DNA from 3 places in the Furfurilactobacillus rossiae genome. Region 3 is predicted to be linked to each of the others. Evidence: predicted binding sites of a transcription regulator. Region 3 holds the regulator's gene; each other region holds the start of a gene.

Region 1 (6,751 bases), 410 kb from region 3:
CTGTTCTAACTTTCAGTTTGCAATCACAAAAAAATCCCGAAAGCCATAACAGTTTTCGGGATCTAACTAATTCAATTAGAGCAGTAACCCAACACGGTAGTGAATAAACATCGTAATCAAACCGACAATCACGTTTCTAATAATCGCCGTTTTTGTCAAACCATCGCCTAGTTTGGCACTTAAATAACCAGTCAAAGCAACCGATAGTGTAACGGCCAAGATGGTCATTGGCCATTGGATGCTGACCGGTGAAAAAGTCATGGCAAATAATGGGAAAATTCCACCTGTCGATGCCGCAATCAATGAGGAAAAAGCGGCGTTCCATGGATTCATGTAATGCCCTAATTCAAGGTCATACTTAATACGTGCTAGCGTTCCCAGCGGATTCTTGGTCATCAGTTCGTCAGTGATTTCCTGCGCCGTTTGCTTGGTAACACCCCGGCTAACATAGTAATCACGGACAATCGCAGCTTCCTGATCAGGTTGCGTCTTTAGCAATTCACTTTCCTGTGCAACCGCAGCCCGCTCAGTATCTTTTTGTGAACTAACTGAGGCATATTCGCCAGATGCCATAGAAAAAGCACAAGCTAATAAATCGGACAATCCGGCAATAAAAATTGTAAATTGATTCGTCGTTGCGACGGCAACAGAAAATAACACCCCGACAACGGTTAGGATACCATCATTTGATCCCAAAACACCGGCACGCAACGTATTTAAACGCTCAGCCATGGTCATTTTAGTTCGTTTCTTTGGTTTAGTTGGACTTGCTTGCATGAAACACTACCCCTTTTCTCTATCCCTTCAAACGTCATTCTTCAACACATGACTAATGTGCAAATAACAATCCGATGGCATATGTGACTGCCATGGTTAATAAGCCTGAAATGACGTTTCTCATGGTTGCCTTACCGCGGTTGGCGTGTCCCAATGAAGCAGCGATGTAACCCGTAATTGATAATGCAATAATCACGGAAATTACGGTTGCCAACACCCGAATTCTTGCTGGAAAGAACGTAATGGCGACCAGCGGTAAAATTGATCCCGTCGGAAATGAAATCATAGACGCAATCGCTGCACCAATGGCACTAGTTTTGACCTTTGGATCAAACCCATAACGTTCACGGACGCCGGTATATAACGGATCGCCTGACATCATCTCATGAGCAGCGCGATTAGATAACTGTTCCGAAATACCCTGTGCCATATACTTATCTTTAATAAAATCAATTTCTGTATCCACGTGATTGTCAACTGCGCTTGTCTCACGTTGAATCGCACGCTTTTCAGAATCACGTTGCGTACTAACGGAGACCCATTCCCCCATTGCCATTGAGATTGTACCAGCAAGCATACCAGCAATCCCTGCTAGGAAAATTGCCCGAGGACTGTTGGTTGCACCAGCCACCCCAATAACGATACCGGCAACGGACAAAATACCATCGTTGGCACCCATGACGCTCGCCCGCATGATGTTTATCCGCTGGGCAAGCGATGCACCTTTTTTACTTTTTTGCGGTTGTGTCGTTTCCACGTGATTGCCCCTTTTCAATACCATAATCACCATTTATAATAAATGACGATTGATATGTTCTCTCTTTTTAGAATCATTCTAACATGCATTTATATATTAGCACACTGATTGGAATCTGCAAGTAATCAGTGTGTCTTTTTTCATCTTTTTTCAATCACCTTTAACAATAGGCTATTTTGACGTTTTTTCAACATCTTTCATATTTTTATATGGCTGCCCTAACTTTAAAGATTCATTTTCTTAATCCATGTAACCTAAAACAGGTTTGTTTGATTCAGGCAATCACCTGTTTCAAACGAACCTGTTTCATTAATCAATTTAATTTTTAGAATAAGGCACCGGCTAAATTATCCAGTTCAGGATGATCTTTAGCTACAATCAATTCTTCATTAACAAATGCTTCGAGTCCTAACGTACTCATTTCACGTCCATAACCTGACTTCTTTACACCACCAAACGGTAACTCAGGCAATGTGTACATGAACGTATTGACAAATTCCATTCCCGTTTCAACTTGGCTAGCCACCTTAGCGCCATGCTCTTTGCTGCCAGCAAACACAATACCGCCAAGTCCAAACTGTGAATCGTTAGCCAAATCAATTGCCTCTTGTTCAGTAGCCACTTTGTAAACTTGTGCTACTGGCCCAAACATTTCCGTAGAATAAGCTGGATTGTCTGGTTTAATATCTGTCAAGATCGTCGGTTCAAAGAATTGCCCAGGTAAATCGATTGGCTGATTACCTTGATACAAGTTTGCCCCATTCTCAATTGCTTCATCGACTTGCTGTTGCAATTTGTGTTTGGCCTTAGCAGATGACATTGGTGCCAATGTCGTGGCATCGTCAAGTGGATCACCAGGCTTTACACTGGCAAACTCCTGCCCCAATCGTTTCAAAAATTCGTCATACAAATTCTCTGCAACAATGAATCGCTTAGATGAGGTACAAACCTGCCCTGCATTGTACAAACGAACCTGGCGGGTAACTTTCATGACCTCGTCCAGGTTGGCATCTGGTAATACGATGAATGAATCCATCCCACCAAGTTCCATCGTCGATTTCTTCAAGTTTTCACCAGCCGCGGCTGCAACAGCGCGACCACCGCGTTCAGAACCAGTCAACGCAACACCTTGGACACGCGGATCTGCAATCACAGTGCCAACTTGATCGTAATTCAAGAATAGGTTGATTAGACTACCCTCAGGCGCTCCCGCTTCTTTAACGAGCTGTTCAAATGCCACTGCCGAACCGGGCGTGTTGGCGGCATGCTTTAAAATCATCGGGTTACCCACGATAAAGTTTGGCGCAAAGACACGCATAATTTGATAGTAAGGAAAGTTCCACGGTTCAACCATCAAGACAACTCCGGTCGCGTGTTTTTCTACCCATGCATCACCGACACCGGATTTAATTGGGGTTGGCTTGAGCATGTCAGCGCCATGATCAGCAAAGTAATCCGCGATAATCGCACATAACTCAACTTCACCCTTAGCTTCTTTTAAGAGCTTCCCCATATCAATAACCATTGTTTTAGCCAAACTGTCTTCGTGCTTACGCATTAAATCTGCAATCCGATGTAAGGTCTCTGCACGGGATTGAATATCGGTGTGTCGCCATTCATGATAAAGTTTATCGCCACTTGCCAACGCAGCTTCAATTTGATCACTGGTTGCATCAGGATATGTTTTAACAACTTCGTTTGTATACGGATTAACTGTTTGATACGCCATTGTGTTTACCTCCGAATGAATTGCTGATTATTCACTAACTTTGAATTCGCTTTCATTATAGTATTTAAAAGGCTTTTCAAACAATTAAGGACGATTGATTTTCACAAACATTTATTTTCACATTCCTCGTTATGAGCTTAATCGCCCTTAAAAATGGGATTGTCAGGGTCTAAACTGTAATGAGCTTAATTACAATTTAATAAGAGTGTGTCTTAGTACACAATCACGCTAAAAGAACATAAAGTTTCGCTTGACGTTGCGAACGTTTGTTTGTATTATTTATTCATAGCAAACGGATGTTCGAGGTGATCTTAATGCCCTATGATTACGATGCTTCAAAGGAACCACACGGCGTTTACTTTCTTATTGATAACAAGTCCTTCTATGCCAGTGTCGAGGCCGTCCAACGCGGCCTCAATCCTCTAAAAGAATTGCTTGTGGTTATGAGTGAACAAAAAAACACCAATGGTGGCCTCATCCTGGCAACTTCGCCTGATGCTAAGAAGAAGTACCATCTCACAGCTAACGTGTCTCGCCAGCGTGACTTGCCCCAGGACGAAAAACTCATTGTTGTGCCGCCACGAATGAATTTATACATTAAAAAGAATTTGCAAATTAACGATATTTTTCGCCGTTTTGTTGCAGATGAAGATTTATGGCCCTATTCAATTGATGAATCCATCTTAGACATGACTCATTCTTATAAATTATTTGGGCAACAACCACGAGAAGTGGCTAAGCTCATTCAGCACACAATTCGTAAAGAGTTAGGCCTGTATGTCACAATTGGTATCGGTGAAAATCCTGTGCAAGCTAAAATTGCTTTGGACGTATACGCTAAACACACGCACGATTTAATCGGTGAAATCCACTACGATACCGTTCCAAGTAAAATTTGGACGATTTCCCAACTAGATTCTGTCTGGAGTATCGGCCATCGAACAGCCGCTCATTTAGAGCGAATGGGAATTCACACGATGAACGATTTAGCCCACCATAATCCCTACGATTTAACTGCCGAGATGGGAATTATTGGTGCCCAATTATTTGCTTTGGCATGGGGCATTGATCGTAGCCAACTACGTAAACGTGTCAAAGTTCGTGAAGCTAGTCTAGGAAATTCACAAGTATTACCACGTGATTATAATGATCAATTTGAAATTGAAACAGTTATTAAAGAGATTGGCGAACAAGTTACGGCCCGTTTGCGCCATCATCACAAACTAGCTGGCTGTCTTTCCCTCTCCATTGGCTTTTCCTATGCTGCTAGCGAACAAGATGGCCGCGGCGGTTTCCATCAATCGATCCGCATTGATCCAACTGACAGCAACAAAATCATTGTGACTCAACTAACCAATATGTTTCGCAACCACTGGCAGGGTCAAACTATTCGTAACATTGCTGTTTATACATCACGGTTATCCCCTAATACTGGTCAGCAACTTGATTTATTCTCGAACCCTCAACGACAAATTAAGAACGCTCGCTTTGGGGCCATTGTTGACGCTATTCGTGACCGTTACGGTTTTCGTGCCATCGTCTTTGCTCGAAGTATTATTCACGGCGGCACAGCTATTAACCGTGCCTCACTGGTGGGAGGACATAACGGAGGAAATGCATATGAATAAAGATCTAGATTTAATTTGCCAACGCATCGATGAACTATTTCTACGGCAGTACAATACCCGCTATTGGCTGCAGATTGTCGATGATCCCTATGACAAAACGTATAATTTTTTCTTTGACAGTCTAAAAAAAGCTCATCGAGAGAAATCTGTCCCCTTACATACCGTAACCATTTATGATCTAACGTATCTTGAGGAACTTGTTGACGATATTCAAAAACACACCCAATTGAGTATTCAGTTTGAAGGCTTTACTGGTCAGCATTGGCCAAGATCACAACGGATCATCCAAAGAAAGAAGCATTGGGATGAGTGATGAAAAGTATCCTGATTACGATCCTAAAATTGTGCAAGACTTTTTCGATAACCATTATGTCGATCGTGGCATGCTCAAGTGGCAAGGTTATTATTTATCAGATCATACTAGCGCTTTAAACAAAGAAGCAGAAGAAAAGCAGCGTCACTTTGAACCCAAGGCACTGCAATCCATGGCCGAAATAAGTCAGCGACTGGCCACAGCATACGCCAATATTTATCGTGTCAGCATCCAATGTTACGCCCACAATAGTGAGGGTAAACTCTCTGCTGACATCATCGGTCATGTGAAAGGCTACGATGATGTCAGTGTGTATATTGAAGAGAATGGTTTTCTGCGTCTTGACGATATTCGCCATGTCACAGTGTTAAAACCATAATTATCATTTTTATTCGCTGACATCATTAAAATATTGTTTTATTAAAGAAAAGACTGTTGGCACATTGGGTAACAAGTTTGGGAGTAGTCATCTTATAATTTTCGTTTGACATGTTTCTCATTGTCGTTTAATATGTTTTTAACTTAATTTTTCTGCTGAACTGATGTGGTGGATGCGTTAATTAGTGATCTAAAGAGAGCACCAACGGCTGGAACGGTGTGTTGACTGATTAACTAAAGACCCCATTAGAGCGTATTTTTTATGAGAAATACCGGTGTTACCCGTTATCGTAAACTGCATATTCGTGTGCAGTAAGGAGCAGCAAACAAATTGCCTGTTGCTCGAACAAAGGTGGTACCACGTGCAAACGTCCTTTGAATCCATGCTGATTCAAAGGACGTTTTTATTTCTCATTTTTAAAATCAAAACAGTCAGATATAGAGAAAAGGAGTTTGCAATGACAAACGAAACCAAAAACAACAACAACGCGCATCTCCAACGATCATTAACAAGCCGCCATATTACAATGCTGGCATTAGGTGGTGCTATCGGTGCTGGTCTGTTTAAAGGCAGTGCCAACGCCGTCCATACTGCCGGTCCTTCGGTTATTTTATGTTACCTGCTTGGTGGTTTAATTCTGCTATTTATCATGCAAGGCATGGCCGAAATGGCCGCAAATAATCCATCCGCCACCGGCTTTTCAGGCCTGCTACAACCAATTCTTGGTCCCTTTGCAGCTTATCTAGTGGACTGGGCCTACTTTACGATGTGGTTTGTGGATTTAACAGCTGAAGCCGTGGCCGCGGCCAGTTTTATTCAAATCTGGTTCCCGACCGTTCCTACCTGGCTAATTGTTTTGGTCATTGCAGTCGTCATTTCCGGCATTAATCTACTTTCAGTCCGCTGGTTTGCCGAAACGGAATACTGGCTAGCCATTATGAAAATTGCTGTTATTATCTTCTTCATCTTCGCCGGTATCTTCCTAATCGCCCGAAACATGATGACCACCAATCATGCGTTTGTTAATTTAACCGTTCACGGTGGCTTCTTCCCTCATGGTGCATTCGGCTTCCTAAGCGCTATGTTGATAGTAATTTATTCATTTGCCGGCTCAGAATTAATCGGAATTACATTAGGCGAAGTGAAGGATCCACAAAAAGTCATCCCG
Region 2 (6,751 bases), 340 kb from region 3:
CTTACCAACACAAACATTGGCACCAGTTGTGGTGCATCATGTGGGCGATATGGCGGACGCTTCAGTCGCAGCTTTCGATGCGCGTTATGCTCATGACGACACGACGCCATTTGGCGATGAAGAAGCGCCACAAGTACCAGTGCCAAACGAAGAAACGGAAATGCTACCAAATCAATCAACCGATAGTGACGGTCAACGCCGTTTTCCAGAATTAACTTACATTGGCCAGATGCACGGCACTTTTCTGTTTGCCCAAGCTGAAGATGGTCTTTATCTCATCGACCAGCATGCAGCTCAAGAGCGAATCAAGTATGAATACTACCGTGTCAAAATTGGTGAAGTTAGTCGTGATTTGCAAAACCTATTGGTGCCGATTGTTCTGGACTATCCGACTAGTGATGTCTTAAAGATTAATGATGCTAAGGATAAGCTCGAACAGCTGGGATTGTTTTTAGAACCGTTTGGTAACAACAGTTTTATTGTGCGTCAGCATCCGACATGGTTTGAAGAGGGCCAAGAAGAATCAACGATTCGTGAAATGATTGACTGGGTGCTTACTGATCATGATTTGACGGTTGCCAAATTTCGTGTAAAAACAGCGATCATGATGAGCTGTAAGCGGTCAATTAAGGCCAATCATCATTTGGATGAACGGCAAGCCCGGGCGTTATTACATGATTTGGCTCAGACGGAAAATCCGTTTAATTGTCCACATGGTCGGCCTGTCGTGGTTCATTTTACTAACGCTGATATGGAAAAAATGTTTAAGCGAATTCAGGATTCTCATGAATCGTGGGCAGAATTTGATGAGCATGAATTTTAGCGTGTGGTTTGACTTGGGGTGGATTTGAGTTATGACGTGCTCTCGCTCAGACCGTTTAAAGTTGACCGGCGCACACGGAGGAAAATGAATGTTTGAGTATTTAATTGGTCTCGTGACGGTGGTGACGCCGGCCTATGTTGTTCTTGAAGTAAACGGGGTCGGCTATTTGTTGCAAACAGCGAACCCGTACCGGTTTCAAGAGGACCCTAAAAAGAACGTTAAAATCTACGTTTACCAAGCTGTTCGCGATACTGACATTAACTTGTTTGGCTTTGTCGACAGTGAAGAAAAGCAGTTATTTCTAAAATTGCTTAACGTATCAGGTATCGGTCCCAAGAGTGCACTTGCCATTTTGGCAAACGAAGATCATGGTGGCCTAATCAGTGCAATTACAAATAATGATGTTAAGTATTTAACGAAGTTTCCCGGCATTGGTAAAAAGACGGCACAACAAATTGTTTTGGATTTACAAGGAAAATTGGGCGATATTGGAATCGTTACATCAGCTACAGAGGTCGAAACAGGACCTACTGTTAATTCATCAGCTCTTCGTGATGCGTTGGCGGCGCTTAGCGCATTAGGCTACAGTGGTGCAGACGTTAAACGGGTGGCAAAAAAGCTAGATGATAATCAAACAACAAGTACGGATGCCTATTTAAGCCAGGCCCTACGTTTGTTAACCCAAGCGTAGTATGATTTAAAGAGTGGTGCCGAAGCCCGGGAGAAGTTGAGCAATAACGTGAAGGTGAAGAATTCGGTGTTTTTCCGAATCATTCAGCTTCAGGTTATGCACAGACTTCTGGGCGTTAGGTGCACGTTTAAGAGAGTGGTGCCGAAGCCCGGGAGAAGTTGAGCAATAAACTAGAAGGGGGACTGTTATGGACGACGAGTTAATGTCAAATGAGCCTGTGGATGATCAGGAAGAGTCTTTAGAACGTTCTTTACGACCCGAAACGTTGGCTCAATATATTGGTCAAGATACTGTCAAACATCAGTTAGAGGTCTATATTCAGGCCGCTAGCGCCCGTGAAGAATCATTAGACCACGTGTTACTCTATGGACCACCAGGTTTAGGAAAAACAACGCTTGCCATGGTGATTGCTAATGAAATGCACGTAAACATCAAAACCACTAGTGGTCCAGCAATTGAAAAGCCGGGTGACGTAATTGCCCTGTTAAACGAACTTCAGCCCGGCGATATTTTGTTCATTGATGAAATTCATCGTTTGCCAAAAATTGTCGAAGAAATGTTGTACTCCGCAATGGAAGACTTTTTCGTTGATATTGTTGTTGGCCAAGGTCCCACAGCTCATCCGGTGCATTTTCCGCTTCCTCCATTTACTTTGATTGGGGCGACTACGCGAGCAGGGTTACTGTCAGCGCCTTTGCGTGATCGATTCGGAATTGTGGAACATATGAACTATTATTCGACTGCTGACTTGGAAGAAATCACGTTGCGTTCTGCCGATATCCTTGCGACTCAGATTGTTAAGGAGGGGGCTCATGAAATCGCCCGTCGTTCTCGTGGCACTCCCCGAATTGCTAATCGGCTGTTAAAACGGGTGCGGGATTTTGCTGAGGTTAGCGATCACGATGCCGTTGATGCTGAAATCGTGGATCATGCGCTAAAAGTCTTAGGCGTGGATGATCTCGGCTTAGATGAAGTGGATTTAAAATTGTTACGAACCATGATTAAATACTATGATGGTGGGCCGGTTGGCTTGACCACATTGGCTGCAAACATTGGTGAAGAATCGGATACGATTGCCGAAGTTTATGAGCCATACCTGCTACAGATTGGCATGATCAAACGAACACCGCGGGGTCGAACCGTGACTTCGGCAGCTTACCAACATTTAAAAATTCCCGAACCAAAAGGGGACTAATTTGCTGGATTCGTTTGGCAAGCGTCGGAAAGTCTGTTACAGTACTCTACAGAATAAATGAATGAGGTGGATAAATTGGTAAGCTCTTTAACAACGACTTTAGTCGGTGCGGCTGCTCAAGGAAGTAACTTATGGAGTTCAGTACTTCTGATTGTTTTGTTTGTCGCAATCTTTTACTTTTTCATCATGCGTCCTAACCGTAAGCAACAGGATCAACGTAAGGAAATGATGAGTGGTCTTCACGTGGGTGATCGCGTGGTTACCATTGGCGGTATGCACGGCGTGATTGATTCACTCGACAGTGCTAACAAGACGGTTACGATTGATGCAGACGGAATTTACCTTGTGTTTGACCTGCAGGCCATTCATCACGTAGAAACGCCTAAGTCAACAAGCACTGCTAAAGTTACTGACGCAGCCACGAGCAGTGTAAGTGCTTCAACAAGTGAAGCTACAAGTGCAACTAGTGAAGCTACTAGTAGCGTTGCACAAAGTGCTGACAGTGTTGCCAGCCAAGCAACTGAAAAAGATAGTGAATAATCGGTTTGCATAAATTGCAGAATAAGACAGGTCACACGGTGCAATCGTGTTGGCCTTTTTTATTCTGGCAAAACGAACGTATGTTTGCTAAAATGGATATACAGTTAATTTAAGTTGAAATCAGTCTGGGTGAAAAGGGGGCGAAATCGGTGGCCAACACGTTGTTGAAAATTCCGCTCACAGTTAATGCGGAACGGAAAATTATCCATGTTGATATGGACGCTTTTTACGCGTCGATTGAGGAACGTGATCATCCTGAATTTCGTCATCAAGCACTGATTGTTGCTCGCAATCCACGAGAAACGGGTGGTCACGGTGTTGTGACAACGGCTAATTACGTTGCCCGAAAACTGGGTGTACATTCAGCAATGAGTGCGCAGGAAGCACAAAAACTGGCACCAAAGGCAATCTTTAAAACACCGGATTTCACCAAGTACCGTGCTGTTTCGGCAACGATCCACCAAATTTTTCACGAATATACAGATCATATTGAACCGATTGCATTCGACGAGGCCTATTTGGATGTTACTAATAATAAGCAAGAAATTGATTCTGCAGTGACCCTAGCACATCAGCTACAGGCAGAAATTTGGGAAAAGGTTCATTTAACTTGTTCAACCGGCATTTCTTACAATAAATTTCTGGCCAAATTGGCATCTGATTTTGCCAAACCGGTCGGTGTGACGGTCGTCTTACCCGGCGATGCAGAGGCATTTCTCTCACCTTTACCCATTGAAAAATTTCGTGGTGTTGGCAAGAAAACGGTACCTAAGATGCATGATTTGGGTATTTTGACGGGAGCCGATCTACTGAAATGGTCGGAGGCAGATCTGATGCAAAACTTTGGCAAATTAGGGTACAGTCTCTATCGTCATGTGCGTGGCAGTGATGACCGCCCAGTCGAATGGCAACGAACGCGCAAGTCAATTGGTCGCGAAGAAACGTATGATGCACCGTTGGATAACGAAGCGGATGTCGAAACCCAATTACAATTACTTGCTACAGATTTGGTCAGTCATCTAAACAAGCAACAGCGTCATGGGAAAACGATTGTTTTAAAGGTTCGTGACGCTGATTTTAATACAATAACAAAGCGTCAAACGCAGGCTGAATATTTTGAAAATGACACCACGGTACTTTATGAAGCGGCCCGTGAAATTTTTGATGTTACGGCCGACTTGAGTAAGGGGGTTCGGTTGCTGGGCATTACCATGACTAACCTAGATCCGTTAACTTTTGAAAACTTAAGTTTGCCACTATATTCGTTGAATTCTGATCGGGCATTTTAAATTGATTGAGTCTGCTTTGTGTTTAATGGCTTTTTTCGCTATACTTGCAGATACGAGATAAGTGGAGGTCCAATAAAAGATGGACGTGCAAAAGGCAATTTTTGATGACATTAAACGCAAACAGACAATTATTATTCACCGCCATCAGCGGCCAGATCCAGATGCGGTTGGCTCACAGGTTGGTCTGGCTAAAATTCTGCAACAGGCTTTTCCAGAGAAAAAAATCTTTGCGGTTGGTAAGCAAATTCCGGGATTAGCTTGGTTGGCAGAAATGGATGAAGTAGAAGATGCTCAGTTCGATTCTGCGCTCATCTTAGTGTTGGATACCGCAAACGAACCTCGAGTGGATGATCAACGATGGCGCCGCGGTCAGGAAGTTATCAAAATAGATCACCATCCTGATGATGATCCGTTTGGTGATTTGAGCTGGGTAGAAGAGGACGCATCAAGCACGTCTGAAATGATTGTCGATTTTGCCAATCGTTTTGACCTGAAGGTGTCTAAGGAAGCAGCGAGGGTCCTTTACGCAGGAATCGTGGGCGATACCGGTCGATTCTTGTACTCGGATACGCGACCTCATACAATGATCGTAACGGCACAGCTGATGGAGACTGGTATAGATGCGGTTGCCGTTAATCAGATGGAAGACGAAATGCCTTTGCCAGTGGCTCGGTTGACCGCGTATTTGTATGATCACCTTACGATTTCTTCATCGGGTGCCGCTCATGTTATTTTGGGCGCAGAAACGATTAAATCGTTTAATTTAGGTGATGCTGGAACTGCTAGCCTTGTCCCCATGGCTGGCAAAATTGATAGTGTCAAGACCTGGGCCATTTTTGAAGAACAAGATGATCACAGTTATCGTGTCCGTTTGCGATCCAAGGGACCTGCCATTAGCGGTTTGGCTCGTGAACACAATGGTGGTGGTCATCCGTTGGCCAGTGGTGCGAAGGCTAAGGATCTTGATGAAGTTAAACTGATGATTACTAAGCTTGAAACACTGACAGCTAAGGATAAGTAAACGCAAATGTGAGTCGTGATGATTCACGCGTTAAAGGAGAAACAATGACGGAAACATTTAAGGATTTACAGTTGCGACCGGAGTTATTGGAAGCACTGCAGGAAATTAGTTTTGTTAAGCCGACGCCAGTTCAGGCTAAGCTTATTCCTGTGATTTTAGGCGGTCGCTCTGTAGTTGGCCAGTCACAAACGGGAAGTGGGAAGACCCACGCATTCTTGCTGCCAATCTTTGATCAATTAAAGGTAGACGTTGATGAAGTACAGGCGATTATTGCGACCCCATCACGTGAACTGGCTAGCCAGATTTATGAGGACGCAAAGCAGTTGGCTGGTCATTTCAAGGATCAGATCAGAATTGCCAATTACGTTGGTGGTACTGATCGGTCGCGTCAAGAACGCCAATTAGATAAGCATCAGCCGCAAGTGGTTATTGGGACGCCAGGTCGTTTACGCGATTTCATGGAAGAACATGAACTAGATTTGCATACAGCTCATCAATTTGTAATTGATGAAGCAGATATGACGTTAGACATGGGCTTTTTAAAGGACGTGGATAAAATTGCTGGGGCCTTGCCAAAGGATCTTCAAATGATGGTCTTTTCCGCGACAATTCCACAGAAATTGCAACCATTTTTGAAAAAATATTTGACGAACCCTGTGGTAGAAGAAATTCCTGTAACTTCAATTATCAGCCCAACAATTGATAACTGGTTGATTTCGACTAAGGGTAAACAAAAAGATGAATTAATCTACGAATTACTGACGATGGGGGAACCCTACTTAGTGTTGGTATTTTGTAATACAAAACAACGAACTGCTGAACTTACTGCTTACCTTAAGGGACGAGGGTTAAAGGTTGCCATGATTTCCGGTGACGTACAGGCGCGTGAGCGTAAACGGGTCATGAAGCAAGTTCAAAACTTAGATTACCAATATGTGGTCGCAACTGATTTAGCGGCCCGTGGGATTGACATCAAAGGGGTATCACACGTTATTAACGATGATATTCCGCATGATCTTGATTTCTTTATTCACCGAGTGGGTCGTACAGGTCGAAATGGAATGCCCGGCATTGCAATTACGCTGTACAAGCCAGGTGAAGAAAACGAAATTGCCGAGATCGAAAAACTTGGTGTTAAGTTTGCACCAAAGGATGTTCGTCACGGGGAAGTTGTTGATTCATACGATCGGAA
Region 3 (6,751 bases):
TAAACTAAACATTAACTTCGTCAACTACTTTGTTTAGACTGAGTTAAAAAGTGCTTATTTCAATTGATAAAAATGAGCTCTACCGTTGTGTAGGGGCGTTTTTATGCTATACTATTTGAGTACCTCTTGGAGAGTTGGCAGAGTGGTAATGCAACGGACTCGAAATCCGTCGAACCCGTTTATAGCGGGCGCGCAGGTTCAAATCCTGTACTCTCCTTTATACCCTTGGCAGGAAAACACCACCCATTGACGTTTGATGAGTGGTGTTTTTTCTAAATTAAATTAATGCCTGGGCGTTTTTGGAAACAACTAAAATTGATCTGTTAAAAGGGAGCTTGCTAGGATGAACATTGGTATCGATAAAATGGGGTTCTATACACCTCATTTGGTGTTGGATATGACGGATTTAGCTCATGCACGCGGGGATGACCCTGATAAGTATCATATCGGCATTGGTCAATCAGAAATGGCTGTCGTTCCGCCAACGCAAGACGTGGTTACTATGGCAGCCAACGCAGCAAATCAAATTATCGACGAATCGGACAAGCAGGCGATTGATCTGATTTTATTTGCAACTGAATCTGGAATTGATAACTCTAAGTCTGGTGCCGTTTATGTCCAACGTTTGCTCGGACTAACGGAACATACACGAGCCATTGAGGTCAAACAGGCTTGTTACTCCGCAACGGCGGCTTTGCAATTAGCAAAAGACTACGTTGCTGCACATCCGCAACGTAAAGCACTAGTTTTGGCAAGTGATATCGCCCGTTATGGCTTACATACACCCGGAGAAATCACCCAAGGCGCGGGCGCTGTCGCCATGGTTGTAAGCGCGGACCCACAAATATTAGCAATCAGCGACCAAAGTACGTATTTAACGCAAGACGTGATGGACTTTTGGCGGCCAGTTTATGCAACGGAAGCGCGTGTGGATGGTCACTTTTCCGCCAACATTTACGTCGACTTTTTTACAAATGTTTGGACTCGATTCAAAAAGACATATGATGCCGATGTAACAGATTTTGACGCAATGCTGTTTCACTTACCATTTTCTAAAATGGGGTTAAAAGCACTGCGAACCATATTGCCCACGGATGAAACAGTAGCATCTCGGTTGACCGAGAACTTTGAATCTGCCAGATTGTGGAACCGGCATGTTGGCAACCTCTACACGGGCTCATTATATTTGAGCTTGTTGTCATTATTAGCAAACGGTACATTGTCAGCTAATGCTCAGCTGGGCCTGTTTAGCTATGGCTCTGGTGCAGAAGGTGAATTTTACACAGCAACGGTACAGCCGAACTATCGGAACGGGTTTAATCGGGCCAAAATTGAATCATTACTCAATGCGCGTCAACGGGTATCTGTGGCCGAATATGAACAATTATTTAATGATCAATTACCAACTAACGGCAGTACCAAAAAAACGAACATTGCGGCCGATCCCGCGCGTTTTGTGCTTGCCGGCATTGATAATGAACAGCGTCAGTACCAAGCACATTAGTTGACGAGAAATTCCGTCAATAACTACAGTCGTAACTCAGATTAGTGCCACTGCGTCAATCGCAATGGATACGACTATACGATTTTGTGACCGATAAAGTCTAAAGCTCTCGTTAATTCGAGGGCTTTTTTGTTTGCAAACGAAAAAAGACCGCCCACAGGCAGTCATGATATCTGATTCTTTAGGAAGAATGGCAATAGCTAGTTCATAGGATGATTATTGTGCAAAATTAGTAGTGGCTTTCCCATTTGTTGCACTGAATAAGACCTTTCCAGATTGATCTGGGCTGACTAAAGTCAGTGTGTAATCGTCTTTAAGCGCCTTACTAACGTTTGCAGAAGAAGTGGCCAGATTCTTAACTAAAGTTGGCCAATGAGCCTGATCAGCTTCGGACGGTTGTTTTTCAAGTGCTTCCAGCGCTTTGACTGTATTTTCGTTCTCTGGTGTAATTGTGTAAGTTTTTTTGGCACGGTCAAAGGTGACTTTACCAAGCGTTGAAAAGGCCGAGTTAAGTTGTGTCGTCATTTGATCTTCGGCTGAAGATTTAGCGGCACTTTTTTGTTTAGCTGTCTGACCATTGATAACACCGCCAGTCGGGTTAAAGGTAGACGCAGCTTTTGCCAACGACGATTGAGCGGCCACTGATGTTTGAGATGACTGCCGACTAGCAGTTTGGGATGAAGATTGGTCAGCCGTTGTTTGGCTCTGATGGTGCCAGACGGGCAGTTTAACAATTCCAAATCCCGTGATCAAAGTGAAGATGACGACGAGTGCTGCCGCAAACTTCCAGGTACCATAGTTTTGAATCGAATTAAGTAAGTAAAAAATGGCCAGAATTAATGCAATTCCACCGAAAATGGCTAAAAAAATCATGAAGATAACCTCTTTTTCTCTATCGTGATGGTTTCTATTCTACCATTGCAACTGATGAATGAAAAAGCGATATCAATTATCCATAATAAAATTCGTATGATAATCATAAATAATATTATTGAAATTGGAGAAAACGTGCGTTACACTATCCATAATCGAAACACAGAGAAGAAGTGAATGATTTCAAGGAGGACCTATTATGACAGCAACTCTAGGCCAAGGTAGTATAGTTCGGTGTTCAAAATGCGATGATTTACAAAAGCCCTTTTTGGGTAAGGTGCTTGAACACTTAGCACATCACGTTATTGTACAAATTATTAATTTTGATCCGATTGATCGGTATATGGTAGATGTGTTAGATGGACAGGTGACATTAAGAACGGATCAAGTGCGTCCGTTAAGGATGATCAAAATTAATCCGCGATCCGAGAGAACGTCGCGTGGATAAAAGACCATTGTTCATATTTTTGACAACAAGTATCGAATTAATAAAGATTTGAGCATATATAAAGTTCCATTTGTGAACATAATCGAATTTTAATTGTATGATTGTTCATTTTTGTCGTATAATTAGTGCATCAATTCGAGGAGGAATCATCCTGTGAAATCTATTTATTTAGCCAGCCCTTTTTTTGACGATGACCAAATTGATCGTGTCAAACGTGTAGAACAGGCTCTAGCGGACAATAAAACCGTTGGTGATGTGTTTAGTCCACGAAAGTCTCAATTCCCTGAATTAACGTTCGGCAGCCCAGAATGGCAGTCGACAGCATACAAGCACGATTTGGATCATCTAAACGATGCTGACATTGTTGTCGCTGTTAGTGACTTTACAGAGGATTCCGTTGACAGTGGGACGGCCTTTGAAATTGGTTATGCCGTGGCCAAAGGTAAGACAGTAGTACTAGTTCATGAAAAAACGGGCCTAGTTAATTTGATGTTAGCTCAAGGCGCAAAAACATATGTTGAGCATGCTGAAGAATTGACGGCGCTTAACTTTGATCAATTGCCAGAGCAACGTTACGTTGGTGAAGTTCAGTAGAAGTGTCTGTCTAGGAAGCACTTGCTGTGGTAATGGCGATTTTTTTAATTAAGGTACAGCAAACAGTGAAAACAGGTTGATTTGTGCAGATTTAAGCCGTGAACAAATTATTGCATGTCATGTATGATGAGACGCGGCCTATGTAAGAAGTCAGACAAAAAACTGAGGTTTAACCACTTACTTGTGGTTAAACCTCAGTTTTTTTACTGCTACAATTTTGGAATTAATAAACCGAATCACGATAGAGGCCAACAACTTTACCTAAAATAGTGACATTATTTAAAATAATGGGGGCCATGTTATCGTTCTCAGGTTGGAGTCGATAGTGATCAGACTCTTTAAAGAAACGCTTGCAGGTTGCTTCATTTTCATCGGTCATTGCAATGACAATATCACCATTGTCGGCGTTTTGTTGACGTCGAACAATGACACGATCACCAGTTAGAATCCCCATATTAATCATACTGTCCCCACGAATGGTAAGCATAAAGAGATCGCCATCATATTCGGTTAGCTCCGGTGGAACCGGGAAGTAGTCGGTAGCATCTTGGACTGCTAGAATTGGTTCACCAGCAGCAACAACACCTAAGACCGGAATCTCATTTGGCGTCGTTGACACACCAAGCGTTTGCAAACCAGCATCTGTTAATTCAATGGCACGTGGTTTAGTGGGATCCTTAACCAGCAATCCCTTTTTTTGCAAACGATCAATGTGTCCATGAACTGTAGAAGTAGAGGATAAATCAACTGCCTCACCAATTTCACGAACGGTCGGCGGATAACCTTTTTCATTAACACGTTCATAGATAAAGCGGAGTACCGCAATTTGTTTGCTTTCGGAACTTCTTGACATGTTCGTCAACACCTCGTCTTAGTTTTGCGCAGCCGCGAACAAATGTGAAAACGTGTTCGTGGTGGGTCCGGTTAGCGGAGCTACGCGATTTCGATAGTTAAAACTTAGCACATTTTTCTCTCCTGGTCAAACAAATGTTCGCTTTGCTGCAAATCTTTTCCACTTTTCGACTTCTTCTTGTATAATGGTCAGTCGAAGCCTTGGATAAATGATAAGGAGGGGCAGAATTAATGGAATCAGAAAAATTACGTGCCCGGATTAATGAACTTGCTCATAAACAAAAGACAACGGGACTAACTGATGAGGAGAAAGCTGAACAAAAGAAACTGCGAGAGGCCTTTTTAGCTAACTTTAGGAAGGCGTTTCGCTCACAAGTTGAAATGATGCAGGTGTTCGACAAGGATGGTAAAGAAGTTACGCCAGAAAAAGTGAAGGATGTCCAACGAAAAAAAGGTTTGCGAGACGATTAATTTGCCTTTTTTGACATTAAAGGGTTTTCAAGCGCGTTGATGTTGTGTAATATTATTTAATGTAATTCATCTATGGAAGGAGGTTATTTCGATGTCAACAGGGTTGTGGATTTTAATCGTTATTTTAGCGGCAGTCGCCGGTGTTGTTGGTGGCTTCTTCTTTGCGCGCCGCTACATGCAAAACTACCTTAAGAATAATCCTCCGATTACTGAAGAAATGCTACGGACGATGATGCTGCAAATGGGGCAAAAGCCTTCTGAAAAGAAGTTGAAGCAAATGCTGTCAACCATGCAGAGTCAAGCACGAAAGAGCTAATTCTGATTAATGTAATTGATTAAAACGGGCTGGATTACTCCTGCCCGTTTTTTATATTCTTTTTTAAATTGTGTTATTGGAAAGTTGGTGACCTTGGTGTCGATTTTTAGAAAACTTGCTTGGTACTTTAAGGCTGAGCGACGAACATATTTTTGGGGTGTGATTGGTTTACTGCTAACCGCCTTACTGGGCATCATTCCGCCAAGAATTATTGGTATGTTGGTTGACCTAATGGATAAACGTACGCTGACTGCTGGAAAACTTGGTCTAGCACTTGGCGTCATGACCGTTACGGCCTTGCTTGCATATGCAGCCCGCTTTTTATGGCGGACGGCCATTTGGGGAGGTGCAGCTAATCTCGAACGAACACTACGAGAACGGCTATACTGGCATTTTATGCAAATGGATACCGCTTTTTATCAACGGTATCGAACTGGAGATTTGATGGCCCATGCGACCAATGATTTATCGGCTGTTCAACGTGTGGCTGGTGGCGGGATCCTTCAGTTTGCTGATTCCATTATCACTGGTGGTACCACATTGATTGCCATGATGATCATGGTTAACTGGCGGCTCACTATTTTAGCCGTCCTGCCGTTGCCGTTGATTGCGATTGTGGCTCGGTATGTGGGAACGAAAATTCACGTAGCCTTTGGCGAGTCACAGGCCGCTTTTTCTCGTTTAAACAACAAGGCACAAGAGAGTATTGAAGGTATTAAGGTTATTAAAACGTTAGGCCAAGAGAAACAGGATGAGGCAGATTTTGAGGGGCAGGTTCAGGACACCATCAAAATCAACCGTTATACCAACTTTTTGGATGCAATGTTCGATCCGTTGATCACGGTGATCATTGGTTTGTCATACGTGGCGACAATTGTCTTAGGCGGCCGATATGTAACAAGTGGGGTGATCTCGCTGGGACAATTGGTGACATTTATTGCCTATGTTGGGATGTTAGTTTGGCCAATGTTTGCGATTGGTCAACTATTCAACACTATGGAACGTGGGAATGCTTCCTACGACCGGGTTAACTTTTTACTGCATGAAAAGTCTAGCATCGTTGAAAAAACGGACGGGATTAAACAGCCAGCAACGGGTACTATCGATTTTGACGTCAAGGCATTTAATTATCCGGATGATAAGGAACCACGGCTAACTGACGTTGATTTTTCATTGTCTACTGGTCACACACTGGGCATTGTTGGCCGAGTTGGGGCCGGCAAGTCGTCCATTATTAAGTTGCTCCTACGGCAATTTGATGACTATCAAGGCGCAATCAAAATGGGTGGTCATGATATTCGCGATTACACGCTGGATGCTTATATTCGATCAATTGGTTACGTGCCTCAGGATAGTTTTTTGTTTTCAACGTCCGTAAAGGGGAACATTGCTTTTGCAAATCCTGATTTAAGTGATCAGGCTATTGAAGATGCCGCTTATACCGCTGCGTTTGATACCGAGGTCGATAATATGCCGGACGGTTATCAAACGGAAGTTGGTGAAGAGGGGGTATCACTTTCCGGTGGTCAAAAACAACGATTGGCTATTGCCAGAGCGTTAGTAATCGATCCTGAAATATTAATTTTAGATGATGCCTTGTCGGCGGTTGATGCCAAAACTGAGGCACAGATTCTTGAACGTTTAGGTAGTAATCGCGCTGGCAAAACGACAATTATTGCCGCACATCGTTTAA

What was found. Region 3 encodes LexA, which represses DNA repair genes until DNA is damaged. Its sites were predicted from a motif close to CNAACANNTGTTNG; they were not measured.
Region 1: LROSL1_RS05375 (Y-family DNA polymerase) is a predicted target of LexA. The motif match lies at 3,523-3,536, and genes of this name have one in related genera.
Region 2: dinB (DNA polymerase IV) is a predicted target of LexA. The motif match lies at 3,323-3,336, and genes of this name have one in related genera.

The regions. Positions count from the first base shown of each region.
Region 1 covers NZ_CP040586.1:1,143,855-1,150,605, reverse strand. Annotated here, with positions in the region: gene LROSL1_RS05390 (VIT1/CCC1 transporter family protein) at 76-777, opposite strand; gene LROSL1_RS05385 (VIT1/CCC1 transporter family protein) at 830-1,558, opposite strand; gene LROSL1_RS05380 (NAD-dependent succinate-semialdehyde dehydrogenase) at 1,860-3,263, opposite strand; gene LROSL1_RS05375 (Y-family DNA polymerase) at 3,578-4,891, shown strand; gene LROSL1_RS05370 (acetyl-CoA carboxylase) at 4,884-5,204, shown strand; gene LROSL1_RS05365 (hypothetical protein) at 5,197-5,583, shown strand; gene LROSL1_RS05360 (amino acid permease) at 6,041-6,751, shown strand, end outside.
Region 2 covers NZ_CP040586.1:1,892,194-1,898,944, reverse strand. Annotated here, with positions in the region: gene mutL (DNA mismatch repair endonuclease MutL) at 1-823, shown strand, start outside; gene ruvA (Holliday junction branch migration protein RuvA) at 912-1,514, shown strand; gene ruvB (Holliday junction branch migration DNA helicase RuvB) at 1,702-2,709, shown strand; gene yajC (preprotein translocase subunit YajC) at 2,785-3,249, shown strand; gene dinB (DNA polymerase IV) at 3,399-4,538, shown strand; gene LROSL1_RS09205 (DHH family phosphoesterase) at 4,618-5,559, shown strand; gene LROSL1_RS09200 (DEAD/DEAH box helicase) at 5,604-6,751, shown strand, end outside.
Region 3 covers NZ_CP040586.1:1,550,785-1,557,535, reverse strand. Annotated here, with positions in the region: tRNA gene LROSL1_RS07415 (tRNA-Ser) at 129-217, shown strand; gene LROSL1_RS07410 (hydroxymethylglutaryl-CoA synthase) at 344-1,504, shown strand; gene LROSL1_RS07405 (hypothetical protein) at 1,721-2,377, opposite strand; gene LROSL1_RS07400 (hypothetical protein) at 2,577-2,825, shown strand; gene LROSL1_RS07395 (nucleoside 2-deoxyribosyltransferase) at 2,979-3,419, shown strand; gene lexA (transcriptional repressor LexA) at 3,643-4,272, opposite strand; gene LROSL1_RS07385 (DUF896 domain-containing protein) at 4,503-4,742, shown strand; gene LROSL1_RS07380 (YneF family protein) at 4,834-5,058, shown strand; gene LROSL1_RS07375 (ABC transporter ATP-binding protein) at 5,155-6,751, shown strand, end outside.